Actinoalloteichus hymeniacidonis: one gene and its partner. The protein of the gene in region 2 binds, or shares a complex with, the protein of the main gene of each other region. Links are inferred from orthologs where the notes say so. Each region holds a gene or a part of one and is shown on either strand. Other genes may lie near its edges. The genes, in order: secY and secA.

Region 1 (13,891 bases), 4.8 Mb from region 2 along the record:
TCGAGCTCACCGCCGGTCTTGGCATCCCAGGCCGCCCGCACCCGGGTGTCGAACTCGCTCAGGTCGATCAGACCCTCGGCGTGAGCCCAATGCAGATGCTCCTGGGTCTTCTTGCGGTCCCGATCGGAGGCGCGCATTTCTTGATGACGAATCGGCTCGGTCACGGCACCATTTTCCTCAACCTCCACGCGTCTCGGGCAGGAACCCGATCGCTGGTGAGCAGGTCGTTACAGGTTATGCGGCGCGCAGAGCGCAGAACAGGGACATAACAACACCCGAGGCGGATCGTGCCGATCCACGCCGAGGGAGTTCTGACCGGCCGCCGTTCGATCTCGCAGCCGAGGTGACCTGCTGAAGTGAACCGTCGATCATCCGGCCGGCGGGACATCGGCCGGGCCGACCGGCCGCTCTTCGGCGGACGACGGTGCTGTACTGCTGAGGGTGCATCAGCGGCGCGATGCCACCGATGCACCCTCGAAGATCAGTCTGCTGGAGCGGTGAGGACCCAGGGCCCGTCCTCGGTGATCGCCACGCTGTGCTCCCAGTGCGCGGCCCGAGAACCGTCGGCGGTCACCACGGTCCACTCGTCGTCGAGTTCCCTGGTCTGAGCCGTACCCAGCGTCAACATCGGCTCGATGGCCAAGGCCATGCCCACCTTGAGCTTCGGCCCACGGTTGGGCCTGCCATGGTTGGCGATGAACGGCTCCATGTGCATCTCGGTGCCGATCCCATGACCGCCGTAGCCCTCGACGATCCCGTACTCACGGTCGTCGCGTTCCGCAGCCTTGGTGGTGGCGACCTCGATGGCCCAGGAGACGTCCCCGAGGCGGTTGCCCGCCCGGACAGCCTCGATCCCCGCCAACATCGATAGGCGAGTGGCCTCCGAGAGCAGTGCGTCCGCCGCCGACTGGGTGCCGACCGGCACCGTCACCGCCGAATCGCCGTGCCAGCCCTCGAGGATCGCGCCGCAGTCCACCGAGAGCAGGTCGCCGTCGGCGAGCACCAGTTCCCGCGAGGGGATGCCGTGGACTACCTGCTCGTTGACCGAGGCACAGATCGAACCGGGGAAACCGTGGTAGCCCTTGAAGGAGGGCACCGCCCCCGCGTCCCGGATGAACTGCTCTGCGACCTCGTCGAGCTCGCCCGTGCTGATACCGGGGCGCACCTGCGCCGTGACCGCCTGCAGCGCCCCGGCGACGATGAGGCCTGCGGCCCGCATCGCCTCCAACTCGGCCTTGGTCTTGAGCTGGATGCCGTTGCCTCGTCGCAGCATGGAACTCAGCCGTCCTGCTTCGCGCGCAACGCCACGAGCGCACGTTCCGAGATCTCATCGACCGAACCGAACGCGTCGATCACGATCAGCCGGTCCCGGTAGTAGTCCAAAAGCGGTTCGGTGCTGGTGTGGTACACGTCCAGCCGCTTGCGGATCACCGTCTCGGTGTCGTCGGCGCGCCCGCGGGCCAGCATCCGGGTGACGACCTCGTCCTCGGGGATCTTGAACTCGAGCACGGCGTCCAGGCCCTGCTCGTCCTGATCCTTGAGGATTCCGGCCAGCACGTCGGCCTGCCCGATGGTCCTCGGGAAGCCGTCGAGCAGGAAGCCGTTGGCCGCATCCGGCTCGCTCAGCCGCTGGCGCACCATCTCGTTGGTGACCTCGTCGGGGACCAAGGACCCTTCGTCCAGGTAACGCTTGGCCTCGGTCCCCAATGGCGTCCGATTGTCGATGTTGGCACGGAACAACTCGCCGGTGGAGACATGAGGGATGCCCAACGTCGCACTCAGCACAGCGGCCTGCGTGCCCTTGCCCGCGCCAGGCGGGCCAACAAGAACCAGTCGCACTACTTGAGGAACCCTTCGTAATTGTGCTGCATGAGCTGGTTCTCGATCTGCTTCACAGTATCGAGACCCACGCCGACCATGATCAGCACTGCAGTACCACCGAACGGGAAGTTCTGGTTGTTCCCGTCGCCGGTGATACTCAGGAAGAAGTTGGGCAGCACCGCCACGATGCCCAAGTAAAGCGAGCCGGGCAATGTGATCCTGGACAGAACACGGCCCAGGTACTCGGCGGTCGGCTTGCCCGGTCGGATTCCTGGAACGAATCCGCCGTACTTCTTCATGTCGTCGGCGCGCTCATCCGGGTTGAACGTGATCGACACGTAGAAGTACGTGAAGAAGATGATCAACAGGAAGAACAGCGTGATGTGCACCCAGCTCGACTGAGGCACCAGGTACTCGTCGACGAAACGTCGCCACCAGTTGTCCTCGCCGGAGAGCTGCGAGAGCAGCTGCGGCAGGTAGAGCAGCGACGAACCGAAGATGACCGGGATGACGCCGGCCTGGTTGACCTTCAGCGGCAGATAGGTCGAGGTGCCGCCGTACATCCGGCGACCGATCATGCGCTTGGCGTACTGCACCGGGATACGGCGCTGCGCCTGCTCGACGAAACAGACCGCCACGATGATGGCCAGCGCGAACACACAGACGACGGCGAAGACGACGCCACCTGCGGACTGCAGGATGTTGCCACCCTCGGCCGGGATCCGGGCCGCGATGGAGGCGAAGATCAGCAGCGACATACCGTTGCCGATACCGCGCTCGGTGACCAGCTCACCCATCCACATCAACAGCGTGGCGCCTGCGGTCATCACCACGACGACCACGATGAGGCTGAAGATCGAGTCATCGGGGATGACCCGCTCGTTACAGCCCTGGAAGAGGGCGCCGGAGCGAGCAAGCGCGACGACGGTGGTGGCCTGCAGGACCGCGAAGGCGATGGTCAGGTAGCGGGTGTACTGCTGAAGCTTCGCCTGCCCCGCCTGACCCTCCTTGCGGAGTTGCTCGAAGCGCGGGATCACAACACCGAGGAGCTGAACGATGATGCTCGCGGTGATGAACGGCATGATGCCCAGCGCGAAGACCGACAGCTGCAGCAGAGCGCCGCCGCTGAACAGGTTGAGCAAGGAGTAAAGGTTCTGGTTCTCGCCCTGTTCGGCCAGCCTGAGGCACTCCTGGATGTTCGAGGAGGAGACCCCTGGCGACGGAACGTTCGCCCCCAGCCGGTAGATCACCACGATTCCGAGAGTGAACAGAATCTTGCGGCGCAAGTCCGGCGTAGTGAGAGCCGAGCGGAAGGCGCTGAGCACGCGTGACCTCCTCGGCGTCGTCGGGTTCTCATTCCGACGATCGGCATAGGCCGGCACGGTGCCGGCAGTACACGGGCCTGGCGCGCAGGCCAGGAACACTGCGTGCATTCAGGCACGAAGCGTGTGCCGACTCTAACAGCAGGGTGGTCATGCCCCACAAGGTGCGCGCGAGTATTGCGAGATGATCAGCTGTTCGGCTGCCCCGCATCGGCGTGTCAACCGCCGAATGCCAGCACCGGAAGGCGGTCAAGCGACGGCACTCAGGCACGCAATCGGCGCAAGGACCGCGCCTCGAAGATCATGCGGCAGCCGGACATGGGCTCTACGAACAGGCCGAATCCCCATCGGACACCCAAGGCGGGGTATGTCGTGCTGCGGGGCGGACAGCTTCCCGACCGCAGCACCATATTTCGCCCCTTCGAGTGATCGCCGTCGGGCATCCGGCTCCTCGCCCATCGGACCGACGGCGAGGGTCTGCGGCGAATCGACCGGAGAGGTCTCCGAGGCTGGACTCTGCTCCTCCTGCGGCCGACGGGCCGATCGAACAAGAGGACCGACGTGACAAGACGATCGAGTCCGATCAATTCCGAGTCGGCCCGATCGATCGTGGAACGGCCGAGCAGCCCTGTTTATCTGCACGAAGCTCACGACCGGGATAAAGATCCAATCGCCGGGTCTGGCGTAAACGGCGCCGCCGTTCCTCGCACCGCGCCCGATCTCTGCTGGCACGATCCCCGACGAGATCGAGCATGATCGGGATCGACGCACCTCGGACACCTGACAGCTTCCAGAACGCGCGGCAGCATCGCTGGTAGCCGCGTCGACCTACACGTGTCCGCCCCACACCCGTGCCGAGGAACGTGGTCGATGACGAACGGAACGACGCTGTCGATCATCGGAGCCCTACGCCATTAACGACCCCGGCGGCCGCTAATTCACCGCCTCGCATCCGGTGTCCGGGTTATTCGCCACTCTCTTTGCGGACGTCGAGCGTCGAATCTTCTCACTCGAATCGAATAACCCGGCGGCCGTCGACCAAATGCCATCGGGCCATGGGGAACTCGGACAATCAGCGGCACCACGCCCGGTCCGCCGCGTCGGCATCCGGACAGCGTATCGATGGGCGTCCCGGAAGCCCCACCGTGATCGGAACCTCGCTCGACCAGACCCTAAGAAGGCGAAGCACCCGGCCGAACCGGCTGTGGGCCGCAGGCGGCCAGGGAAGCCCGTGAGAACCAAAGCGGCCCGCAGGGAGAACCTGCGGGCCGCTTCAGGGTTGTCTGTTGCCGATCAGGCGGTGGTGGTGGTCCCACCGGCCGCCGTGATCTTCTCGATCGCGCTGCCGGAGAAGGCGCTCGCGGTGACGTTCAACTTCACGTCGCCGAGGTCGCCGTTGCCCAGCACCTTGACCAACTGGTTCTTCCGGACCGCACCCGCGGCGACCATCTCGGCGATGCCGATGGTGCCACCCTCGGGGAACAGCCGAGCCAGATCACCGATGTTGACGGGCTGGTACTCGACGCGGAACCGGTTCTTGAAGCCCTTGAGCTTAGGCAGCCGCATCTGCAAGGGCAGCTGGCCACCCTCGAAACCGGCCTTCACATTGCTCCGGGCCTTCGTGCCCTTGGTACCACGACCAGCGGTCTTGCCCTTGGAACCCTCACCGCGACCGACACGGGTCTTCGCGGTCTTGGATCCCGGGGCAGGCCGCAGGTGGTGAATCTTGATGGCCATAACGTCAGTTCACCTCTTCGACCTTCACCAGGTGACGCACGGTGTGGATCAATCCGCGAACCTGGGGAGTGTCCTCGCGCACGACTTCCTGGCGGATCTTGCGCAGCCCGAGGGTGCGCAGCGAGTCCCGCTGGTTCTGCTTGACGCCGATGCGGCTGCGAAGCTGGGTCACCTTGAGCTGAGCCATCGCCTCACACCCCCTGTCCGGCACGAGCCCGCAGCATACGAGCGGGAGCGACGTCCTCGAGCGGCAGGCCGCGACGGGCAGCCACCTCCTCCGGACGCTGCAGACCCTTGAGCGCGGCCACCGTGGCGTGCACGACGTTGATGGCGTTGTCGCTACCCAGCGACTTGCTCAGCACGTCGTGAACTCCGGCGCACTCCAGCACGGCACGCACCGGGCCACCGGCGATAACACCGGTACCGGGGCTGGCCGGCCGAAGCATGACCACGCCTGCGGCCTTCTCACCCTGGATGGGGTGAGTGATGGTGCCCGCGATCCGGGGAACACGGAAGAAGTTCTTCTTCGCCTCTTCCACACCCTTGGCGATCGCGGCAGGCACCTCCTTGGCCTTGCCGTAGCCGACGCCGACCAGGCCGTCGCCGTCACCGACGACTACCAGGGCGGTGAAGCTGAACCGACGACCACCCTTGACGACCTTCGCGACACGGTTGATCGCGACAACGCGCTCGATGTGCGGGGTTTTCTCTGGAGCCGCCCCGCCGCGGCCACCGTCCCGGCGGTCGCGGCGCTCGCCGCGCTCGCCACCACCCTCACGACGTGTGCGTCCTGGCATCAGACGGCCCTCTCGTTCCACTTGATCTTCTGCATATCTGTCAGAACTCCAGCCCCGCCTCGCGCGCCGCCTCAGCGAGTGCGGCGATGCGGCCGTGGTACTCGTGGCCACCGCGGTCGAAGACGACACCCTGGATGCCCGCGCTCTTGGCCCGGTCGGCGACCAACGCGCCGACCTTGGCCGCACGGGCCTTCTTGTCGCCGTCCAGCGCTCGGACGTCGGCTTCCAGCGTCGACGCCGAAGCCAGCGTCACGCCGGCCAGGTCGTCGATCACCTGGGCGACCATGTGCCGCGAGGACCGAGTGACGGCGAGACGAGGACGCTCGGCAGTGCCCGCGACCTTCTTCCGGATACGGAAGTGCCTGCGCGCCCTGGCCACCCGACGCACCGTGGAGACGTCCTTGCCAACGGGCTTGCGCTTGGCAACGGTGGTTGCAGTGCTCTCGCTCATGCTCACTTACCCGTCTTTCCGACCTTGCGGCGGATGACCTCACCCGCGTACCGCACGCCCTTACCCTTGTACGGGTCGGGCTTGCGCAGCTTCCGAATGTTGGCAGCAACCTCGCCAACCCGCTGCTTGTCGATGCCCTGGACCGAGAACTTGGTCGGGCTCTCGACCGCGAAGCTGATGCCCTCCGGCGGCGTGATCTTCACCGGGTGGCTGTAGCCGAGGGCGAACTCGAGCTCGCCGCCCTTCAGCACCACACGGTAACCAACGCCGTGGATCTCGAGCTTCTTCTCGTAGCCCTGGCTGACGCCGATGATCAGGTTGTTGACCAGCGTGCGGCTCAACCCGTGCAGTGCACGGCTCTTCCGCTCGTCGTCGGGGCGCTTCACCACAACCGCGCCGTCCTCCGAGCGCTCAGCGCTGATCGGCTCGGCAAGGGTGTGCGACAGGGTGCCCTTGGGCCCCTTGACCGTCACCAAGCGGCCATCGAGAGTGACCTCGACGCCGGAGGGCACGGTTACCGGCAGTTTTCCGATGCGCGACATTCCGATACCCCCTTTCTCACCAGACGTAGGCGAGGACTTCCCCGCCCACGCCCTGCTTGCCTGCCTGCCGGTCGGTCACCAGACCGCCGGAGGAGGAGATGATCGCCACTCCGAGACCGCCCAACACCTTGGGCAGGTTGGTCGACTTGGCGTAGACCCGAAGACCGGGCTTGGACACGCGCCGCAGACCCGCGATGCTGCGCTCGCGGTTCGGGCCGTACTTCAGCTCGACGACCAGGTTCTGGCACTTCTCACCCTGCTCGACGCGGTGCCCCGAGATGTAGCCCTCGCGCTTGAGGATCTCGGCGATGTTCGCCTTGAGCTTGGAGTGCGGCAACACGACCTCGTCGTGATATGCCGAGTTGGCGTTACGCAGACGAGTCAAGAAGTCTGCGATCGGGTCGGTCATGGTCATGGTGACCTGGTCAACCTTTCTCGCCCTGGTTCCCGGCCGGGTGGCCGGGCCTGGAGCGAACTGGAACGGTCAGTGTGCTGGTGCCTGTCGAACGCCGAGAAGGCGTCCGATCACCAGCTGGACTTGCGAACGCCCGGGAGCTCGCCCGCGTGGGCCATCTCGCGAAGGCACACCCGGCAGAGACCGAACTTGCGAAACACCGAGTGCGGGCGACCGCAACGCTGGCAACGGGTGTAAGCCCGCACCGCGAACTTCGGCTTGCGTGCTGCCTTGGCAACCAGCGACTTCTTAGCCATCGGTTCTCCTCGTCCTTATCCTCATCGTCCGCTGTCGGCGGACTTGAAGGGAAAACCGAGGTGCCGCAGCAGCGCCCGCCCCTCCTCGTCGTTGATCGCGGTGGTGACGACCGTGATGTCCATACCCCTGGGGCGGTCGATCGAGTCGGGGTCGATCTCGTGGAACATCGACTGCTCGCTCAGCCCGAAGGTGTAGTTGCCGTTGCCGTCGAACTGGCGGTCCGACAGGCCGCGGAAGTCACGGATACGCGGCAGCGCGATGGTCAGCAGCCGGTCCATGAACTCCCACATCCGGTCGCCGCGCAGCGTCGCCCTGGCGCCGATCGGCATCCCCTCACGCAGCTTGAACTGCGCGATGGACTTGCGGGCGCGCCGAACCTCGGGGCGCTGGCCGGTGATCGTCGCGAGGTCGCGGACTGCGGGCTCGATCAGCTTGCCGTCCCTGGCAGCGTCTCCGACGCCCATGTTCACGACGACCTTGACGATGCCGGGAACCTGCATCACGTTCGAGTAGTCGAACTGCTCGCGCAGGGCGGCGACGATCTCCTCGCGGTAACGGAGCTTCAGTCGGGGGACGATCTTCTCAGCAGTCGTCATGATCAGATGTCCTTACCGTTGCGGCGCGAGATGCGAACCCGACGCCCGTCCTCATCGGTCCGGTAGCCGACCCTGGTCGGAGTACCGTCCGAGTCCACCACCTGAACGTTGCTGACGTGGATCGGCGCTTCCTGGGTCACGATGCCACCGGACTGCGCGCCACGCTGGGTGCGGCTGATCTTGGTGTGCTTCTTGATGCGGTTCACACCCTCGACCAGGATCCGCGACGTCTGCGGGTAGGCCTTGATGACCTTGCCCTTCGCGCCCTTGTCCTTGCCTGCGATGACCACGACAGTGTCGCCCTTGTGCACCTTCATGATCAGAGCACCTCCGGAGCCAACGAGATGATCTTCATGAACCTCTTGTCACGCAGCTCACGACCGACCGGGCCGAAGATGCGCGTACCGCGCGGCTCGTTGTCGGCCTTGATGATCACTGCGGCGTTCTCGTCGAACCGGATGTAGGAACCGTCCGGACGACGGCGCTCCTTCACGGTGCGCACGATGACGGCCTTGATCACGTCACCACGCTTGACATTGGCGCCCGGGATCGCTTCCTTCACGGTCGCGACGATCACGTCGCCGATACCCGCGTACCGCCGCCCCGAGCCGCCCAACACGCGGATGCACAAGATTTCCTTGGCTCCGGTGTTGTCAGCGACGCGGAGCCGCGACTCCTGCTGAATCACGTCAACTCCTGACCTGCGTATTGCCCGCCGGATTTCCGACCCGACGGGCGCGGTCGTTGTAGTGGCTTGTAGTGGTCGGTCCAAGCCGACGGCCCAGACCCGACGCTACCGAACCCGTTTCACCGGGCTCGGCTTCGGCAGGCGACCACCCTGCCGAAGCGCCGTAGCCTAACTCGTTGCGACTGTCCTCGATCCCGCGCCGGTGGCACGGGCCTGGGACAGGGTATTACCTGGCCTTCTCGAGGATCTCGACGAGCCGCCAGCGCTTCGTTGCCGACAGCGGTCGGGTCTCCATCAGCAGGACCCGGTCGCCCACGCCTGCGGCGTTCTGCTCGTCGTGCACCTTGACCTTGGTGGTGCTGCGCAGAACCTTGCCGTACAGCGAGTGCTTCTTACGGTCTTCCAACTGCACGACGACCGTCTTGTCCATCTTGTCCGAGACGACGTAACCCTCGCGAACCTTGCGGTTGTTCCGCGTCTCGGTCTTCTGCTCGTTCTCGCTCATGCCGCACCTTCACTCGTGGTCGCGTCCGCCTGGTCCGGCGAGACGGACAAGCCCAGCTCGCGCTCACGCATCACGGTGTAGATCCTGGCGATGTCATGCCGCACGACACGCAGCCGACGGTTGTTCTCCAGCTGCCCGGTGGCCATCTGGAATCGGAGGTTGAACAGCTCCTCCTTGGCTTCCCGAAGACGCTGCACGAGCTCGCTCTCGGTGAGCTCACGCAGCTCGGCTGCGGTGCTGACCGCTGCCATCAGAACTCACCACCCTCACGTGTCACGATGCGGCACTTCATCGGAAGCTTGTGGATCGCGCGAAGCAGTGCCTCACGGGCCACGGTCTCGTTCGGGTAAGTCATCTCGAACAGCACCCGACCGGGCTTCACGTTGGAGATCCACTGCTCCGGCGAACCCTTACCGGAACCCATCCGGGTCTCAGCAGGCTTCTTGGTCAGCGGACGGTCCGGGAAGATGTTGATCCAGACCTTGCCACCACGACGGATGTGGCGGTTGATGGCGATACGAGCCGACTCGATCTGCCTGTTGGTGACGTACGCGGGCTCCAGAGCCTGGATCCCGTACTCACCGAAGGTGACCCGCGTCCCGCCCTTGGCGGCGCCGCCCCGGTCGGGACGGTGCTGCTTACGGAACTTGACCTTACGCGGGATGAGCACTTGTCAGCCCTCCGTCTTCTCGCCGGCCGCAGCCGTCGTCTTCTCCGCAGTCACGGCCTCGGCCGCGGCGCGCCCGGCCTCGGTGCCCGCTGCGGTCGTGCCAGAGGCACCGGAGCGACGACGGTTCGACCGGTCCGGCCGGTCCGCGCGGTCCCGACGCGGGGCCCGAGCCTCGGCAGCCGCAGCCTCGCGGGCCTTCAGGCCACCGACCAGCTCACCCTTGTAGATCCAGACCTTCACGCCGATCCGACCGAAGGTCGTCTTGGCCTCGAAGAATCCGTAGTCGATGTCGGCCCGCAGCGTGTGCAGCGGGACGCGACCCTCGCGGTAGAACTCCGAGCGCGACATCTCAGCACCGCCGAGGCGGCCGCTGACCTGCACCCGAATGCCCTTGACCTGCGGCGAGCGCATCGACGACTGCATCGCCTTACGCATCGCGCGACGGAAGGACACGCGGTTGGAGAGCTGCTCCGCGACGTTCTGCGCCACGAGCTGCGAGTCGGCCTCGGAGCCCTTGACCTCGAGGATGTTGAGCTGGATCTGCTTCTTGGTGAGCTTCTCGAGCTCACCGCGGATCCGGTCGGCCTCCGCGCCTCGGCGGCCGATCACGATGCCGGGACGAGCGGTGTGGATGTCGACGCGAACCCGGTCCCGGGTGCGCTCGATCTCCACCTTGGAGATGCCTGCCCGCTCCATGCCCTTGGAGAGCATTCGGCGGATCTTGACATCCTCCGACACATACTCGGCGTACTGCTTGTCGGCGTACCAGCGGGACTTCCAGTCGGTGGTGATCCCCAGCCGGAAGCCGTGCGGGTTGATTTTCTGACCCACTACCGGGCACTTCCCTTCACGCTGGACTTGCGAGCCCGGCCCGTGGCCTGCGGCCGGGACTCGACCTCGACGGTGATGTGGCTGGTCCGCTTGCGGACCCGGTACGCGCGGCCCTGAGCCCGCGGCCGGATGCGCTTGAGTGTCGGCCCCTCGTCCACGAAAATGCTGCTGATCCAGAGCGTCTCCGGATCGAGGTCGAGGTTGTTCTCGGCGTTGGCGATGGCGCTGGCAAGCACCTTCTCCACCGGCTCGCTGGCAGATTGCGGCGCGAACCGGAGCACGGCCAGGGCCTCCTGAGCGTGACGGCCCCTGACGAGATCGACCACGCGGCGCACCTTCATCGGCGTGGCGCGGACATAGCGGGCCCGCGCCACGGCGCGCGACGGCGTTTCCGCGCCTTCCTCCGGCGCCACAGCGTCGTTTCGGGCGTTCATCGCTGTTTCCCCTTGCTCTTGCTAGTCCGTGATTCTCGCGTCGATGCCCGCGTCAGCGGCGGCGAGACCTGCGGTCTTCCTTGACGTGACCCTTGAAGGTGCGGGTCGGGGCGAACTCGCCCAACTTGTGACCCACCATCGCCTCGGAGACGAACACCGGGACGTGCTTGCGACCGTCGTGCACAGCGAACGTGTGCCCGAGCATGTCCGGAATAATGGTCGAGCGCCGGGACCAAGTCTTGATCACCGTCTTCTTGCCAGACTCGTTCAGTACGTCCACCTTCTTGAGCAGGTGGTCGTCGACGAACGGGCCCTTCTTCAGGCTGCGTGGCATCCTTCACTCCCTCCCTGCTCAGCGCTTCTTGCCGGTACGGCGTCGGCGCACGATGAGCGAGTCACTTGCCTTACGACGGCGGGTACGGCCCTCGGGCTTACCAGCCGGGTTAACCGGGTGACGACCACCGGACGTCTTACCCTCACCACCACCGTGCGGGTGGTCGACCGGGTTCATGGCGACACCACGGACGGTCGGGCGCTTGCCCTTCCACCGCATCCGGCCAGCCTTGCCCCAGTTGATGTTCGCCTGCTCGGAGTTGCCGACCTCACCGACCGTGGCGCGACAGCGCACGTCCACGTTGCGGATCTCACCGGACGGCATCCGGAGCTGGGCGTAGGGCCCGTCCTTGGCCACCAGCTGCACGCTGGCACCCGCCGACCGAGCGATCTTGGCTCCGCCACCGGGCCGGAGCTCGATCGCGTGCACCACGGTGCCGGTCGGGATGTTGCGCAGCGGCAGGTTGTTACCCGGCTTGATGTCAGCCCGGGGACCGCTCTCGATCGCATCGCCCTGTCGCGTCTTCTCAGGCGCGATGATGTAACGCTTCTCGCCGTCTGCGTAGTGCAGCAGCGCGATGCGGGCGGTGCGGTTCGGGTCGTACTCGATGTGCGCGACCTTGGCAGGCACGCCGTCCTTGTCCGACCGACGGAAGTCGATCAGACGGTAGGCGCGCTTGTGGCCACCACCCTTGTGCCGGGTCGTGATCTTGCCGTGCGCGTTACGGCCGCCTCGGCCGTGCAGCGGACGGACCAGCGACTTCTCCGGCGTCGACCGAGTGATCTCGGCGAAGTCGGCCACGCTGGCACCACGACGACCCGGTGTCGTCGGCTTGTACTTGCGGATGCCCATGTCTGTGCAGTCCTCAGTCGTTCAGTCCGGTTCGGTCTGACCGCGTCACGCGGCCGGACCGCCGAAGATCTCGATCGGCTTGCTCTCCGGGTGCAAGGTCACGATCGCCCGCTTGGTGTCCTTGCGCTTGCCGTACCCGGTGCGGGTGCGCTTGCGCTTACCCTGACGGTTGAGCGTGTTCACGCTCGCGACCTTCACGCCGAAGACCTGCTCGACGGCGATCTTGATCTGCGTCTTGTTGGCGTCCGGCACCACCACGAAGGTGTACTTCTTGTCCTCGAGAAGGCCGTAGCTCTTCTCGGAGACGACCGGAGCAACCAAGATGTCGCGAGGGTCGGGGATCACTTCCCAGCCTCCCCATCTGAGTTGGACTCGGTAGCGTCGGCGATCTCGCCGGACCGTGCGGAGGCCTTGCCAGCCCGCCGGACCGAACCGGAGAGGAACCTCTCCATGGCCGCCTTCGTGAACACCAGGTCGTCGTTGACCAGCACGTCGTACGTGTTGAGCTGGTCGGGAGCGATCAGGTGCACGTCGGGAAGGTTGCGCAGGCTCTGCCACGCCAGCACGTCGTCGCGGTCGAGAACGACCAGCACGCGACGGGCCTCGGTGATGGTGCGCAGTGCCTGCCGGGCGAACTTGGTCGACGGCTTCTCGCCATCCACCAGCGAGGTGACGACGTGAATCTGTCCCTCACGGGCCCGGTCGGACAGCGCACCGCGCAGCGCGGCGGCCTTCATCTTCTTGGGCGTCCGCTGCGTGTAGTCGCGGGGCGTCGGGCCGTGCACGACGCCACCACCGACGAACTGCGGCGCACGAACCGAACCCTGACGGGCGCGGCCGGTGCCCTTCTGGCGGTAAGGCTTACGCCCACCACCGCGAACCTCGCCGCGGGTCTTGGTGTCGTGCGTACCCTGCCGAGCAGCCGCCTGCTGAGCGACCACGACCTGGTGCATCAAGGACACGTTCGCCTGGACGTCGAAGACGTCGGCGGGCAGCTCGATGCTGCCGTCGGCCTTGCCGTCCGGGGTCTTGATCTCAACGTTCGCGCTCATCAGACACCGCCCTTAGCAGCGCTCTTGACCAGCACGAGTCCACCCTTCGGGCCGGGAACAGCACCCTTGAGCAGGATGAGTCCGGCTTCCAGGTCGACCCGGTGCACGGTCAGGTTCTGCGTGGTGACGCGCACGTGGCCCATCCGACCGGCCATCCGAACGCCCTTGAAGACGCGTCCGGGGGTGGCGCAGCCGCCGATGGAGCCGGGCGAGCGGTGCTTGCGCTGAGTACCGTGGCTGGCGCTCAGACCTGCGAAGCCGTGCCGCTTCATGACACCAGCGGTGCCCTTACCCTTGCTCGTGGCCACGACGTCGACCAGCGTGCCCTGATCGAACACGTCGGCCGTCACCTCCTGGCCGACCTCGTAGTCGCCCGCGTTGCTGCTGCGCAGCTCCACCAGGTGCCTGCGAGGCGTCACCGTCGCCTTATTGAAGTGGCCGGTCTCGGGCTTGTTGACCTTGCGAGGGTCGATGGCGCCGTAGGCCAGTTGAACGGCTGAATAGCCGTCCTTCTCGTCGGTCCGGATCTGGGTGACCACGTTCGGAT
Region 2 (14,345 bases):
AGGAAGTCGTTCGCGGCGATGAATCGGGATTCCCGGCCGTGCCCGGCGAAGACACAGTCGAAGTCGAAATCGGTACCGGCCGACTCGTCGGCCGAGTCCGGCACCGTGGTCAGACACCGACCCGTGCTCGTGGGCTCATCGCCCGTGGAGAACGCGAACTCCAGTCGGGCCGAACCCGCATCCGCCATCGCCTCCCTGGTCGCCGACGACAACGAGGCGACGTCGTCGTGCGCGCTGGGTTCGGCATCGGAGCAGGCCGTCAGAGTGGTCGCGACCGCCAGAACGGACAGGATCGTCGTGCTGCGTCGTCTCACCGAACTCCCACCCTGCGTCCACCACGTCGACTCCGACATCGCCGGTGAGCCTAGACCAGCACCGACGGGTGCGGGGCGGACTCCGGACAACCCGTGAGGTTCCCGGCGACCGCCCCGCCATTGCGCGCTGTGCGTCAGCCCATGTGCGGGTAACGGTGGTCGGTCGGCGCCACGAAGGTCTCCTTGATCGACCTCGGGCTGGTCCAACGCAACAGGTTGAACATCGAACCGGCCTTGTCGTTGGTGCCCGACGCCCGCGAACCGCCGAACGGCTGCTGGCCGACGACCGAACCGGTCGGCCGGTCATTGACGTAGAAGTTGCCCGCCGCGAACCGCAGCGCCCGGTGTGCCTCCTCGATCGCCGCGCGGTCGGTGGCGAACACCGCGCCGGTCAGGGCGTACGGGCTCGCCGCGTCGACCTGGGCCAACACCTGCGAGTAGTCGGCGTCCTCGTAGACCGAGATCGCCAGGATCGGCCCGAAGTACTCGGTGGTGAACACCTCGTCGGTCGGGTCGGTCCCGACCAGCACGGTCGGCTCGACGAAGTAACCCGTGGAATCGTCGTAACCGCCGCCTGCCAACACCTCCAGCGTCGATGAGGCCGCAGCGCGGTCCAGGGCCGCCTTGTGCTTGGCGAACGCCCTGGCGTCGATGACCGCACCACCGAAGTGCTTGAGGTCGGTGACGTCGCCGTAGGAGATGGTCTTGGTGACATCGGCCAGCTCCTCGCGCAGGCCGCCCTCCCACAGCGAACGAGGCAGGTAGGCCCGCGAGGCCGCCGAGCACTTCTGCCCCTGGTACTCGAAGGCGGCCCGCACCAGCGCAGTGACGATCGGCGCCGGGTCCGCCGACGGGTGTACGACGACGAAGTCCTTGCCGCCGGTCTCGCCGACGATCCTGGGGTAGCTCCGGTAGCGGTCCAGGTTCTCGCCGATCGTGCGCCACAGCAGCTTGAAGGTGGCGGTCGACCCGGTGAAGTGCAGTCCCGCGAAGTCGGGATCGGTCAGCGCGACCTCGCTGACGGCCTTGCCGTCGCCGGTGACCATGTTGATCACGCCGGGCGGCAGACCCGCGGCCTCGAAGGCCTGCATGGTGAAGTGCGCGGCGAGCTGCTGCGTCGGGGTCGGCTTCCACACCACGGTGTTGCCCATCAGCGCGGGCGCCGTGGGCAGGTTGCCCGCGATCGCGGTGAAGTTGAAGGGCGTGATGGCGGTGACGAAGCCGTCCAACGGCCGGTACTCCATGCGGTTCCACGCGCCGGGCACCGACGAGGGCTGCTCGGCGATGATCCGCCGGGCGTAGTCGACGTTGAATCGCAGGAAGTCGATCAGCTCACAGGCGGCGTCGATCTCGGACTGCTGGACCGACTTCGACTGACCGAGCATGGTGGCGGCGTTGATCGTGTCCCGCCACGGGCCTGCGATCAGGTCGGCGGCCCGCAACAACACGGCGGCCCGCTCGTCGAAGGGCAACGCAGCCCAGTCCGCGCTCGCGTCCTTGGCGGACTGCACGGCCGCCCCGACGTCCTCCGGGGTCGACTGCGCACTCACGCCGAGCACATGACCGTGGTCGTGCGGCTGGACGACGTCGAAACTCGCACCGCCCGCCATCACCCGGCGACCACCGATGGTCTGGGTGAGGTCGTGGTTGGTGCTCTCCAACTCGGCGATTCGGCGCAGCAGCGACTCGCGCTCTGCGGAACCGGGAGCGTAGGACTGCACCGGCTCGTTTCGCGGGCTGGGCGGGGATGTCACGGCGTCCATGAGCGGGGTCGTCTCCTCGGGCGTCGGTACGGCGGCGTACAGGGTCGGCGGGCGTCCGACCGGGGTACGGCCACGAACGCCCGCCCCATCCTGGCACGAGCTCAGCCAGGTCTCCGCCTGCGTCGGCCCCGCGTCCGCGCACTGCATCGTTGCAGCGCAGGACCCACTCGCTCGTCGGTCACCGCCCGGATGTCCGCACCTACCCAAGGTGACCGACCAGCGCATCACATCAGTTCGAGGAGGAACGGCACCTCTTGCACCGCGTACCAGGCCAGCTCGTGATCCTCGGCCTCGCCGAGGGCGAACTCGGCATCGTCGTCGCCCAGATCGGCCGCGTCGATCACCTCGGCGGCGGCGCGGACGGCGTCCTCGGCATCCGGATCGTCGACGTGCACCGCGGCGATGGCACGCAACGGCACCGGCCCGCCGACCCGCACCACCGCGGCATCGAGATCCGGCCGCAGCGTCACCTCGTCCACGTCGGCTGCGACCACCACCCGGCGCGCGGGCACCTTCGGGTCCTCGGCGAACTCGGCGGCCAGCAGCCGGACCGAGCCCCTGGTGGCCTCCATCAATGCGGCGTACTCGAGTTCCTCGGTACTGCCGGTCGCATAGGACTCACGCAACATCGGCGTCAGCGCGAAGGCCGTGCCGCTCACCGGCACCAGCTCATCGGTGGCCAACAGCGACCGCAGCATCGCCACCGTCGCCGGAACGTAGATCCGCATCACACCGTCCCCAACAGCTCATCGAGGGATTCGTCGATCATCCCCGCCAACACGTCCACGTCGAACATCGCATTCCGATCGCCGTTGAGCCCGAAGTAAACGCCGCCGTCGTAGGAACCCACCCCGATGGACAGGGCCTGGTGCTTGGCCAGCGGCACCACCGGGAACATCCCCACCATCTTCGTCCCTGCCGCGTACAACGGCACCTGTGGTCCGGGAACGTTGCTGACCACCACATTGAACAGTCTGCGCGAGAATGAGTTCGCGGCGCGCGCCCCGAGGGCATGCAGCGTCGGCGGGGCGAACCCGGAGAGGCGGACCAGCGCACTGGCGGCCACCGACTGGCCCGATTCCTGATGCGCACGCATCGCATGACCGACGTGATGCAATCGCAGTGTCGCGCTCGGCTCCCCCACCGGCAGTTCAACGAGATAGGCGGACACCTTGTTCCCCGCCACCGGCCCGGCGAGCTCCTCCGCCTCGGGTGGCTCCCCCGCACCGGAACCGCGAACCGACACCGGCACCATCGCCCGGATGGTGCTCGCCGCCGTGACCACCTCGCCCCGCGACAGCAGCCAATTACGCAAGGCGCCCGCGATCACCGCCAGGATGACGTCGTTCACCGTCCCGCCATGGGCTCGTCGCACCTTCCGATAGTCCGCCAACCGCGTCCTGGTCACCGCGAACCGACGTTGCACGGAGATGCTCACGTTGAGCGGGCCCCGCGTGGTCGGCCGCGCGGCGGTGCGGACCGCCGAGGCGACTCCGCCAAGGGCCTCCGCGACGTTGCGGACCGTGGCCGCCACGTCCATCGCGGCGACTCGCGCGTTCTCCACGATCTCGCCCGGTCTGCGCACGGCCTCGCTCGCCGCGTCGAGCACGAGTTGCAGTGGGTTGGGTCCCGGTTCCGGCATCCACAGGTCGTCGCCGACGCGGGGCGCGGTCGGCTCGTCGTCCAGGATCACCTGGCCGATGTCGAAGCCGCCGATGCCGTCGACCATCGCGTTGTGCGTCTTGGTGATGAGCGCGACGCGGTTCCGGCTCAGCCCCTCGACGACATACGCCTCCCACAACGGACGGGAATGATCCAGTGGCCGGGACATCAGGCGGGCGACCAGGTCCGCGAGCTGGGCGTCGTTGCCCGGCCGAGGCAGTGCGGAACGGCGCAGGTGGTAGTCCAGATCGAAGTCGGGATCGTCGACCCACACCGGCCGCGCCAGCATTCCGGGAACCTGGACGACCTTCTGCCGATACCGGGGGGCCAGCGGCAGCCGCTGCTCGATCAACGCGGCGATCCGCCCGTACTCCAGACCGCCGATCCGCCCGACGTCCTCGGCGGCACGCGCCCGACCCGGGGGCCTGCGGTTCGTCGACCGGGGCTGCTGGAAGAGCAACACCGTGCCGACGTGCATGGGAGTAGTCGGATCCTCCAGATAGAGGAAGGACGCATCCAGGGCGGAGAGTCGATCCGGCATGGACGAATCCTGACACACCTACGGTCGTGCGATCCTGCTCGTCGTGCCCAACGATGTCTCTCCGAAGGACCGGTTCGTCACGGTCTACGGACGAAAGCCCGTGCTCGAAGCCCTGCAGGACCCCGATCTGGCCGTGGACAAGGTGATTCTGGCCGAGAACGCCGTCGGGGCGGTCGCCAGGGAGATCATCCAGGCCGCGAGGAGTCGAGGGGTCGCCGTGCAGCGGGCCACCGCTCAGCGGGTGAAGGTGCTGGCAGGCAACGGCAGACACGATCAGGGTGTGTTGGCCGATGTGGTCGCGCCGAGGATGCGCACGCTGACCGCCGCACTGTCCTCACCTCGGGATATGCCCGAGACGCTGCTGCTGCTGGACGGCATCACCACCCCGGCCAACGTCGGCATGATTCTGCGCACCGCCACCGCAGCGGGGATCGGCGGGGTCGTGGTGCCCCGACGCGGCGTGGCCTCCATCGACCCGCTGGTGGTGAAGGCCTCGGCGGGCGTGGCGTTCCGGGCGCCGATTCTGCGGGCGGCGACGGCGGCGAGCGCGGCGGAGGAACTGATCGAGGCCGGTTTCTCGCTCTTCGCGATGGCAGCCGACGGCGAGACGACACTCTTCGACGTCGAGTTGCCTCGGCGGGTGGCGTTCGTGTTGGGCGGCGAGACCGATGGTGTCTCCGACGAGGTCGCCGAATCGGTGATGGGCCGGGTCTCGATCCCGCTGGCAGGCGGCGTCGAATCGCTGAACGTCGCCAGCGCGGCGGCGGTACTCACCTTCGAGCTGACGCGCAGGCGGCTGGCGGCGGGCGCCTGAGAACGGCCGCGCGGGTCGGACGCCGGCCTGCGGGAGCCGGGCTCACCCGGTCGGTTCGGCGGAGAAGTCCCGGTCGAACAACACGGCGAGTTCCTCGACGGTGGCCTGGACCGTCCGGTGGTGCACGCCGACCATGCCCGCCCGGACGGCGCCCTCGACGTTGGTCGGCAGGTCGTCGACGAAGACGCAGGCGCCGGTCGGCAGGTCCAGGCGTTTGGCGGCGAACCGGTAGATCTCCGGGTCCGGCTTGAACAGGCCGACCTCGCCGGAGACGACCATCGCGTCGAACAAGCCTGCCAACATCTCGTCGTCCGGCGCGCCCTCGGCGTTGGACAACAGAGCGGTACGCAGCCCACTGGCGCGGGCGGCACGCACGACCGATATCAGCGGTGGTTCGCGATCGGGGATCCCGTCGACGTCGGTGAGCACCCCGAAGAAGTCGACGACCAGTCCTGAAAGGGTCACGCCCGCCAGTCTAGGAATTACTCGGCGGCGACACATCCAGGTGATATTCGGCGGAATCGGTACGGATCCACCGGCTTGGTCGCTCTACTCCCCGACCGCTGTCCCCGCCGGGAGGAAGACGATGACCGCGCTGCTCTGTTCCGAGGACACCGCCGAGCTGTGGCGGCCGGTGTTCGCCGGGCTCGTGCTGCAGGATCCGGTGTCCACGGCCGGGTGTCCGGACCCACCGCCCGGTCCGGAGGTCGCGGCGAGAACGGCCGCGGCGCGCTCGGCGGTGGCCTTCGAGACCGCCGGGCTCGATGTCGACGGGGCGAGGCCCGAGTCGGTCCCACGCCCGATGCTGCGCAGGCTTGCCGAGGTGACGGGTGGGTCGGCGCCGCCCATCGAGGTCACGCCGCGTTCCGTTTCCCGGAGTGCGGCGCCGGACCCGTCCGATCGACACCGCCCGTCGGCGCATCGCATCGCCAGACAGACCCTGCATGCGCTGGTGGAGATCCTCGACGGCAGGCGGTCCCGGGCACAGCTCGGCAGGCTGCTGATCCCCGAGCTACACGGTCGGATCACGCCACGGGTCGGGCACGCACCGGGCCGTATCCCGCCGAGCAGGCTGCTTCGGGTTCATGCCCAACAGGTCGGCGAGCGGGCGATCGAGGCGACCGCGCCCGTTCGAATCCGGGATCGCGTCGCAGCGATCGCACTGCGGCTCGAACTACGCGGTGCACGCTGGCTGGGCACCGAACTCCAACTACCCCCACTGACCGGGCTCGGAAGAGGGCGGCCCGTCGCGCAAGACGGTCGGCGGCCTCGGTAGGGCGCCGCACGGTACCGCCCCGAGCGAGCCCAACCTGCGGATCACCCATCGATTCGGATCGGTGCCACCGACAGATCGGCGGGGCAGGCGCTACCGCCTGCCCCGCCGCCTGAGAACTAGCCGATCAGTTCCGCTTGTCCCGCTTGGCCTGCGCACGTTCCGCAGCACGCCGGTCCTTACGGCTGCCGCCCTGCCGGGGCGTGCCCGAGGAACCGCCACCCCTGGTCTCCACGCCGCCACCCTCGTCCGGTCCGGAGTAGGTGAGGCGCTGCTGGCCGGGGCCGCCGAGGCCCTTGCCACGCAGGGCGGGCGGCACGGCCTCCTCCGCACGAGGCGCAACGGGCTGCCTCGGCGGAACCGGACGTCGCCCGTTGCCGTTGCGAGCGTTGCCGTTCTGGTTGGCCGCCGGGCGGGCGCCACCGTTGGTGTTGGCCCGGCCGTTCGCGCTGGCAGCACCACCAGCAGGTGCCGAGGCCGGATCGGCGTTGTCCGAGCCACCCACCGTGACGGCCACCGAGGGGTCCGGCGCGCCTGCGGCTTGCGCGGCACCGCCCGCAGGCTCCACCGGGATGTTGAACACGAAGCCGACGGATTCCTCCTTGAGCGCCTCCAGCATCGCGGAGAACATCTCGAAACCCTCGCGCTGGTACTCGATCGCGGGGTCGCGCTGGGCCATCGCCCGCAGGCCGATGCCCTCCTTGAGGTAGTCCATCTCGTAGAGGTGTTCGCGCCACTTGCGGTCCAGCACCGAGAGCAGCACCCGCCGCTCCAGCTGGCGCATACCGTTCTCCTGGCCGATCTTCTCGTTGATCTCGGCCTCGCGGATGCCGTACGCCTCCCTGGCGTCGGCGAGCACGGCCGTCAACAGCTCGTCTTTGGTGAGTCCCTTCTCCGACTCGTCGACGAGCTTCTTGTGATCGATGCTCACCGGATACAGCGTCTTCAACGCTGTCCACAGCTGTTCGAGGTCCCAGTCCTCCACGTCGCCGTCGGAGGTCGCGGAGGTCACGTAGGCGGTCAGCACATCGGTCATCATGTGCTCGATCTGCTCGCGCAGATCCTCGCCCTCCATGATCCGATGGCGCTCCGCGTAGATGACCTGACGCTGCTTGTTCATCACCTCGTCGTACTTCAAGACGTTCTTACGAATCTCGAAGTTCTGCTGCTCGACCTGGGTCTGTGCCGACAGGATCGCTCTGGTGACCATCTTGTGCTCGATCGGCACGTTCTCCGGCACCCGTAGCCGGTTCATCACGGCCTCGACCATCGACGCGTTGAAGCGCCGCATCAGTTCGTCGCCGAGGGAGAGGTAGAACCGCGACTCGCCGGGGTCGCCCTGTCGACCGGCACGACCACGAAGCTGGTTGTCGATACGGCGGGACTCATGGCGCTCGGTGCCGAGCACGTAGAGGCCGCCGGAGTCGCGGACCTCGGCTGCCTCCGCCTCGACGGTGGACTTGGTCTCGGCCAAGACCTCGTCCCAGGCGGCCTCGTACTCCTCCGGGGTCTTCACCGGGTCGAGGCCCCTGGCCCGCAGCTCCTCGTCCGCGATGATGTCCGGGTTGCCGCCGAGCACGATGTCGGTACCACGACCGGCCATGTTGGTGGCCACCGTGACCGCGCCCTTGAGCCCTGCGCGGGCGATGATCGACGCCTCCCGCTCGTGGTGCTTGGCGTTGAGCACCTCGTGCGGAACGCTCATCTTGGTGAGCACCTTCGACAGGTACTCGGAGCGCTCGACGCTGGTGGTACCGACCAAGACCGGCTGGCCCTTGCGGTGGCGCTCCTCGATGTCCTCGGCGAGCGCGTCGAACTTGGCCTGCTCGGTCTTGTAGACGAGGTCCGGCTGGTCCTTACGAACCGCGGTCCGGTTCGTCGGAATGCTGACCACACCCAGCTTGTAGATCTGGTTCAGCTCGGTGGCCTCGGTCTGGGCCGTACCGGTCATGCCCGCGAGCTTCTCGTACAGCCGGAAGTAGTTCTGCAGCGTGATGGTGGCCAGCGTCTGGTTCTCGGCCTTGATCGGCACCCGCTCCTTGGCCTCGATGGCCTGGTGCATGCCCTCGTTGTATCGCCGACCGGACAGCACACGGCCGGTGAACTCGTCGACGATGACGACCTCGTCGCCTCGGACGATGTAGTCCTTGTCCTTGTTGAACAGCTCCTTGGCCTTCAGAGCGTTGTTCAGGTAGCCGACCAGCGGCGTGTTGGCGGCCTCGTAGAGGTTGTCGATGCCGAGCTGATCCTCGATCAGCTCCACGCCCTTCTCGGACACACCGACGGTGCGCTTGCGCTCGTCCACCTCGTAGTGCTCGTCGCGCTTGAGCAGCGGCGCGAGCCGGGCGAACTCCTGGTACCAGCGCGAGGACTGGTCGGTGGGACCGGAGATGATCAGCGGCGTCCTGGCCTCGTCGATGAGGATCGAGTCGACCTCGTCGACCACGGCGAAATGGTGCCCGCGCTGCACCAGATCCTTGGTGCTCCAGGCCATGTTGTCACGCAGGTAGTCGAAGCCGAACTCGTTGTTCGTGCCGTAGGTGATGTCCGCGCCATACGCCTCTCGGCGCTGCGCGGGGGTCATCTGCGCGACGATGACGTCGACCTTCAGTCCCAGGAAGCGGTGTACCCGGCCCATCCACTGGGAGTCACGTTTGGCCAGGTAGTCGTTCGTGGTGACCACGTGGACGCCCTCGCCGGGGATGGCGTTGAGGTAGATGGCCAACGCCGAGGTCAGCGTCTTGCCCTCACCGGTGCGCATCTCGGCGACCTGGCCGAGGTGGAGTGCGGCACCACCCATGATCTGCACATCGAAGGGGCGTTGCCCCAGGGTGCGCTTGGCGGCCTCCCTGGCCACCGCGAATGCTTCGGGAAGCAGCTCGTTCAGCGACTCCCCCTTGGCGTGGCGTTCGCGGAACGCGTCGGTCTTCGCCCGGAGATCGGCGTCCGTGAGATCGACGAAGTCGTCTTCCAGGGAGTTGACGTGCGCCGCGATCACCCGCAGGCGCTTGAGCGTCTTGCCCTCGCCGGCGCGGAGCAGTCGAGACAGGACCATGCGGTCGACCTCACTAGCTGATCGTCATGCGCCCGGTCAGGACGCTTTGCCGCCATCGTAGGCATGGACAGGGTGCAGACGGCATACATGCAGCTCGCGGCGGGGCCGCTCGACACGGATGCCCTCCTTAAGAATGCCCGATCACCCATCGGGGGATGCAAGGTGGTCGGACACGTTCTCGAACGCACAGCCGTCGGTGCAGCCGCGTCGGGCAGCCGCTCGCGACGTCCGCCCAGGTACCGACGGGTGACCCGCCCGGTACGGCGCGTGGCATCGCTGCGCCCGCAGCACTCCGCCCCGCCGCGCGAACGGGCGCGGCGGGGCGGAGGCGGTGCGATCGGACACGCTTGTCATCGCGTCCTGTCGATCGGGGGCATCGTCATCGCCTCGGGGAGCGGGTCGGTGCGCCTGCCGAGGCGGGCAGCTCACGCGGCGAGCTGGATCACTCCGTAGTCGAAGCCACGCCTGCGGTACACCACGCTGGGCCGACCACTCTCCGCGTCGGAGAAGAGGTAGAAGTCGTGGCCGACCAGCTCCATCTCATAGAGGGCTTGGTCGACGGTCATCGGCGTGGAGGGATGTACCTTCTCGCGGACGATCTGGCCGGGCTCGTGCGCGGCGGGCAGGTCCTGCCAGCGCTGCGCAGGCATGGCGTCGTCCTGCTGAGGCTCGGCTGTCTCGACTTCGGTCGCCTTCAACACGGCTGTGCTCCCTCGCTTGCCATTGATGTGGCCGGTGGTCGCGTCCGGCAGCACGTCGGGAACGATTGCGGTGGCCTCGGCCACCGATGTGGGATTACGTCGCCCGTAGTGGACCCTGCGCCGATCGTGTGCGCGGCGGAGTCTGCTCTCCAATTTGGCGACGGCGCCGTCCAACGCGGCGTAGAAGTCGGCGGCGGTGGCCTCGGCCCGGATGACCGGCCCCTTGCCCTTGCCGGTGATCTCCACTCGCTGGCAGTTCTTCGTCTGCCTGGGGTTGGGCTCGTGGAAGAGTTCCACGTCGAAGCTGATGACCTTGCGGTCGTAACGTTCGAGGCGATCCAACTTGTCCGCCACGTGTGCCCGGTAGTGCTCGGGCACCTCTACGTTGCGACCCTTGACGACGATGTCCATTCGCGACCTCCTCGCAGTCGTGCGAGTGACACTTCACTGGGCTCGAGCGTTGGCTTCACCCGGACGGGCTCGGCATCAATCACTCGATGGCTGTACTTATCCCCTCCTTCTGCGCTGTTCAACCGTGCCGTTCGGCAACGAACGGACGCTGGTAGCGCTGGACGTTAGCCCGCTTGTTACCTGGATGACAGACCCGACTTGGGGGACGAACCGCAGCTACGGAACGTGATTGCCATGCTTGACAGGGGCTTTTTACCCCCGCCACACGGCCCCGAAAGATCTTCATATCACCCGATTGGGTGGTACCCAACGCGACAAAACCCGGCTCGGAAATCCGAGCTGAGTTGCGCGCGTCCGGCCGTGTCATATCTGGATAACGAGCCGGAAGCCGTTCGAGTTCCCCCGAATGTCGCTTGCTCGATACAGCCATTCGGTTGAAGATCGAATGACGCACCGACCCGCGAGGGGCGACGACGTGCTACCGCCGATCCCGGTGTGCGGAGGTCAATGCCAGGACCGAGGCGACCGGCACGCCCGCCTCGGCGAGTGCCGTGATCGCGGCGCCTGCGGTCGCGCCCGTGGTCAGCACGTCGTCGACCAGGATCACCGGGGTGCCCGACGGTGGCAACGCGGCCGGTCGGACACGCACCCGCCCCGCCAGATTGGCCGCCCGCTCCCGGTCGTCGAGCCCGACCGACTCCGCCGCCCCGGCGGCCAACACCAGACACGGCGCCAGCGCGCAGGGCGTTCCGTTCTCCGCCACCGTCCTCGCCGCGATCCGCAGTAGCCGCTCGACGTGGTTGCCGCCCCGGCGCCGCGCGACGGCGGGCCGGGAGGGCGCGGGCACCAGCCACGGTTCCGACGCCGCCTGCGCGGACGACCCCGACGACAACAACGGCAGGGCCGCCGCGACGAGCAGGCCCAGCGGTCGGGCGAGCGACCGCTCGCCGCGCTCCTTGTACGCGACCACCGCCTGCCGAGCCGCCCCCGAGTACCGGGCCAACGCGAAGCAGGGCGCCGACACCGATCGCGGCAGGCCCGGCACCGGCATCGGCGGGCCGAACTCCGCGACACAGTCCGGACACAGCGAATCGCCCGCTGCCGAACAACCCACGCAGGTCGATGGGAACACCAGATCCGAGAGATCACGCAGAGCATTGGACAGAACACGCATAGCGCACACCCTGTCGCACGCTGCCATCCGACCGTGCTCGACCCGCGCGGCGGCCGGGCGATCTTCCGTAGCCTCGCAGGCGGAGGCACGGATTTCGATCACGCCGTTGGGCACCGCCGCAGTTCCCCAGCACCCCGGTGTCCGGTACGTCGGTCCTGTCGTGCCCATCGGGACTCGAACACAACGGGCGGAGTCATGCACCCATCGATCAACGTGCCGATCACCCAGGAGCTCGTGTACGGCGCTCTGGAACTAGAGCAGACCGCGACCGGGGTCCTACTGCGACGACTACCCGCGTGGGCCGTCGCCCAGAGTCCGGGTGGGTTACTCGCCGACGCGGTGACGCAGCCGTCCGGCGTGCGGCTGGTCTTTCGCACCGAGGCCACCACCATCGAGTTGACCACGCTGCGCACCACCCAGCTCTATGTGGGCGGGCCGTCCTGGCCTGCAGGCGTGTACGACCTGTGCATCGACGGCGAGCTCACCGCCCAGGCCAGTGTGGACGGCGGCAACGTCGTGGCCATCGACCTGGCGACGGGCACCACGGAGACCAAGCCGGGCGGGCCGGGAACGCTGCGCTTCGTCGAGCTACCCGCGCGGATGAAGAGGGTCGAGATCTGGTTGCCGCACCGCGAGACCACCGAGCTCGTCGCCCTGCGTGCCGATGCTCCCGTCGAACCGGTACCAACCGGCGAGCGCCGGGTATGGCTGCACCACGGCAGCTCGATCAGCCAGGGTGCCAATGCCGCCACCCCCAGCAGCAGCTGGCCCGCAGTCGCCGCCACGAACGCCGAGGTGGACCTGATCAATCTGGGGTTCAGTGGCAACGCGCTGCTCGACCCTTTCACCGCCAGGGTCATGCGGGACACCCCGGCCGACCTGATCAGCGTCAAGATCGGCATCAACCTGGTCAACGCCGATCTGATGCGGATGCGTGCCTTCCCGCCTGCCGTGCACGGCTTCCTCGACACCATCCGCGACGGACATCCCGACACGCCCTTGCTGGTCGTCTCACCGGTGTCCTGTCCCATCCACGAGGACACCCCCGGTCCCGGCGCCTTCGATATCGAGGCGTTCACCTCGGGACAGTCGCGCTTCGTGGCCACCGGCGATCCCGCCGAGGTCGCCGCCGGAAGACTCACCCTCACGACCATTCGCGCGGAGCTGGCCCGGATCGTCGCCCAGCGGCAAGTCGATGACGCGAGGCTGCACTATCTCGACGGCCGGGAGCTCTACGGCCCGGCCGACGTCGAGGAGTTGCCGCTGCCCGACGATCTGCACCCGGACACCGAAAGTCATCGCCGGATCGGCGAACGCTTCGCCCGGCTGGCCTTCGCCGAGGGCGGGGCCTTCGGCGACCACCACAGCTGAACCTCGGAGTCCGGCGCCGGGTGCGGGAGGAGCCGCCGTCACGGGCGGTTCTTCTCCAAGGCGGCCACGTACGCCTTGATCAGGTGATCCCGTATTCCATCGCTGGCCGGGGCGAAGAGGTCCGAGGTCAGTCCGCGGCCCCGATCGAGTAGGCCCGGCACCAAGGGCATGGACTCGTGGACGCGTCCCGCAGAGTCGAGGTACCTCGGGGCCGCAACGTGATGGAACACCGGCTCCGGTGGAACCCGGGCGACGATGTCGTTGTTGTTGACCACCCGGAAGGTACGTCCGGCCAACGCCCGGTCGTAGGCATCGGCCAGCGTGCGGTCACAGGTACGGGGCTGACCGAAGGTGTACACGCCGTCCGCCGCGAGCCGTGGGTTCTCGAACTCCAGCCAGGCCGCGGCCAACATGGCCAGTGCGCCGCCGAGGCTGTGCCCGGTGAACCACACCGTCTGCTCGGCGTCGCGCAGTTCGTCGATGGCCGAACGCACTGCCGGGAACACCGCGCGCAATGCCTCCGCGAAGCCATAGTGGACGAAACCGGTGTTGCCCGGTCCCCGCCAGGGCGGAGTGGTCGCATCCGACAGCCAATCGCGCAACTCGACCGGCTCGGTGCCCCGGAACGTCGTCACGATCATCGTCGAGTTCGCCATGGTGTAGGCCTGGGTGTCGCTGAGCGCGAACGGCGGTGCAAACGTCGAGTGGTGATGCCTAATTCGGTCGAAGCCCCACTCGGCGGCGGTGCTCTCGATCCGACTCGGGTCCTCGTAGGCCAGTTCGGCCGCTTTGGCCATGCCGTACGCCTGCCTGGCGTCGTATCCGGTGATCTGATGATTCAGTGTCGGCGCAGACATCGCCCATCCTCAGAAGTTCACAACACGTCTCGCGGCAGCCTTCGCCTGCCGCACGGCGTCCGTTCCTACCGATGCGGGGTCCAACGCGATACCGATCCGCCCGCCAATCACCCGACCGAGGGGCCTTGAGCACCCCACCGGGGCGCCTTGATCACGTGCAGCCTGCGCCGATACTCGGCCCGGCGGGCGCGGGGAGAGCGAACGGCGACTCGGCCTCAGCCCGGATACGAGGGCACCACGCTGGCGCCGGAGACCCGAAGCAGCTGCTTCCAATATCCGTTCAGGTCGGAGGTGGTCCACAGGCCGTTCTCGTCGGCCACGATGACGTCCCGCCCGGGGAACGCGGTGATCTCGGTGATCGGCGGGTTCAGGTTCGTCGCCTGATAGGTCCGGCCGTCCAGCCCGTCCT

Evidence for each region.
Region 1: the proteins of secA (region 2) and secY are in contact, whole or in part, in a crystal structure (PDB 3DIN), measured with the Thermotoga maritima proteins. The link is inferred for Actinoalloteichus hymeniacidonis from one-to-one orthologs. Residues at the interface, in WP_004082002.1 of Thermotoga maritima: Glu261, Ala262, Arg263, Lys300, Ala301, Arg302, Thr303, Ile304, Ile305, Leu323, Tyr324, Asp325, Pro326, Val329, Ser330, Tyr333, Ile336, Lys340, Phe345, Val349, Glu363, Phe364, Tyr374, Ser375, Gly376, Gly377, Glu393, Ile395, Thr482, Ser483; in WP_004081795.1 of Thermotoga maritima: Glu108, Gly109, Glu110, Glu111, Ala236, Glu237, Arg238, Arg239, Ile240, Thr241, Ile242, Gln243, Tyr244, Ala245, Arg246, Arg247, Val248, Thr249, Gly250, Arg251, Arg252, Val253, Tyr254, Gly256, Ala257, Ser258, Thr259, Tyr260, Leu261, Pro262.

The regions. Positions count from the first base shown.
Region 1 is NZ_JACHIS010000001.1:5,684,994-5,698,884, forward strand. Bases 993-3,982 are described here. They hold secY (preprotein translocase subunit SecY), read right to left. Parts: upstream 3,147-3,982; coding sequence 1,839-3,146; downstream 993-1,838. Other genes in these bases: map (type I methionyl aminopeptidase), read right to left, coding at 993-1,273; BKA25_RS24120 (adenylate kinase), read right to left, coding at 1,279-1,839. Also shown: BKA25_RS24110 (DUF1707 SHOCT-like domain-containing protein), read right to left, coding at 1-164; more of map, read right to left, coding at 482-992; rplO (50S ribosomal protein L15), read right to left, coding at 4,437-4,880; rpmD (50S ribosomal protein L30), read right to left, coding at 4,885-5,067; rpsE (30S ribosomal protein S5), read right to left, coding at 5,072-5,677; rplR (50S ribosomal protein L18), read right to left, coding at 5,718-6,128; rplF (50S ribosomal protein L6), read right to left, coding at 6,131-6,670; rpsH (30S ribosomal protein S8), read right to left, coding at 6,687-7,085; BKA25_RS24160 (type Z 30S ribosomal protein S14), read right to left, coding at 7,196-7,381; rplE (50S ribosomal protein L5), read right to left, coding at 7,403-7,978; rplX (50S ribosomal protein L24), read right to left, coding at 7,981-8,295; rplN (50S ribosomal protein L14), read right to left, coding at 8,298-8,666; rpsQ (30S ribosomal protein S17), read right to left, coding at 8,893-9,171; rpmC (50S ribosomal protein L29), read right to left, coding at 9,168-9,422; rplP (50S ribosomal protein L16), read right to left, coding at 9,422-9,841; rpsC (30S ribosomal protein S3), read right to left, coding at 9,845-10,672; and 6 more genes. UniProt on the Escherichia coli protein: The central subunit of the protein translocation channel SecYEG. Consists of two halves formed by TMs 1-5 and 6-10.
Region 2 is NZ_JACHIS010000001.1:855,960-870,304, reverse strand. The notes cover bases 6,295-9,738. They hold secA (preprotein translocase subunit SecA), read right to left. Parts: upstream 9,423-9,738; coding sequence 6,495-9,422; downstream 6,295-6,494. Other genes in these bases: BKA25_RS03980 (Rv3235 family protein), read left to right, coding at 6,295-6,370. Also shown: BKA25_RS04010 (SCO4651 family lipoprotein), read right to left, coding at 1-353; pruA (L-glutamate gamma-semialdehyde dehydrogenase), read right to left, coding at 449-2,077; BKA25_RS04000 (DUF6912 family protein), read right to left, coding at 2,302-2,805; BKA25_RS03995 (WS/DGAT/MGAT family O-acyltransferase), read right to left, coding at 2,805-4,280; BKA25_RS03990 (TrmH family RNA methyltransferase), read left to right, coding at 4,315-5,094; BKA25_RS03985 (HAD-IA family hydrolase), read right to left, coding at 5,137-5,559; more of BKA25_RS03980, read left to right, coding at 5,681-6,294; hpf (ribosome hibernation-promoting factor, HPF/YfiA family), read right to left, coding at 9,848-10,534; BKA25_RS03965 (ComF family protein), read right to left, coding at 11,013-11,708; BKA25_RS03960 (SGNH/GDSL hydrolase family protein), read left to right, coding at 11,904-13,079; BKA25_RS03955 (lipase family protein), read right to left, coding at 13,118-13,936; BKA25_RS03950 (LpqB family beta-propeller domain-containing protein), read right to left, coding at 14,152-14,345. UniProt on the Escherichia coli protein: Required for protein export, interacts with the SecYEG preprotein conducting channel.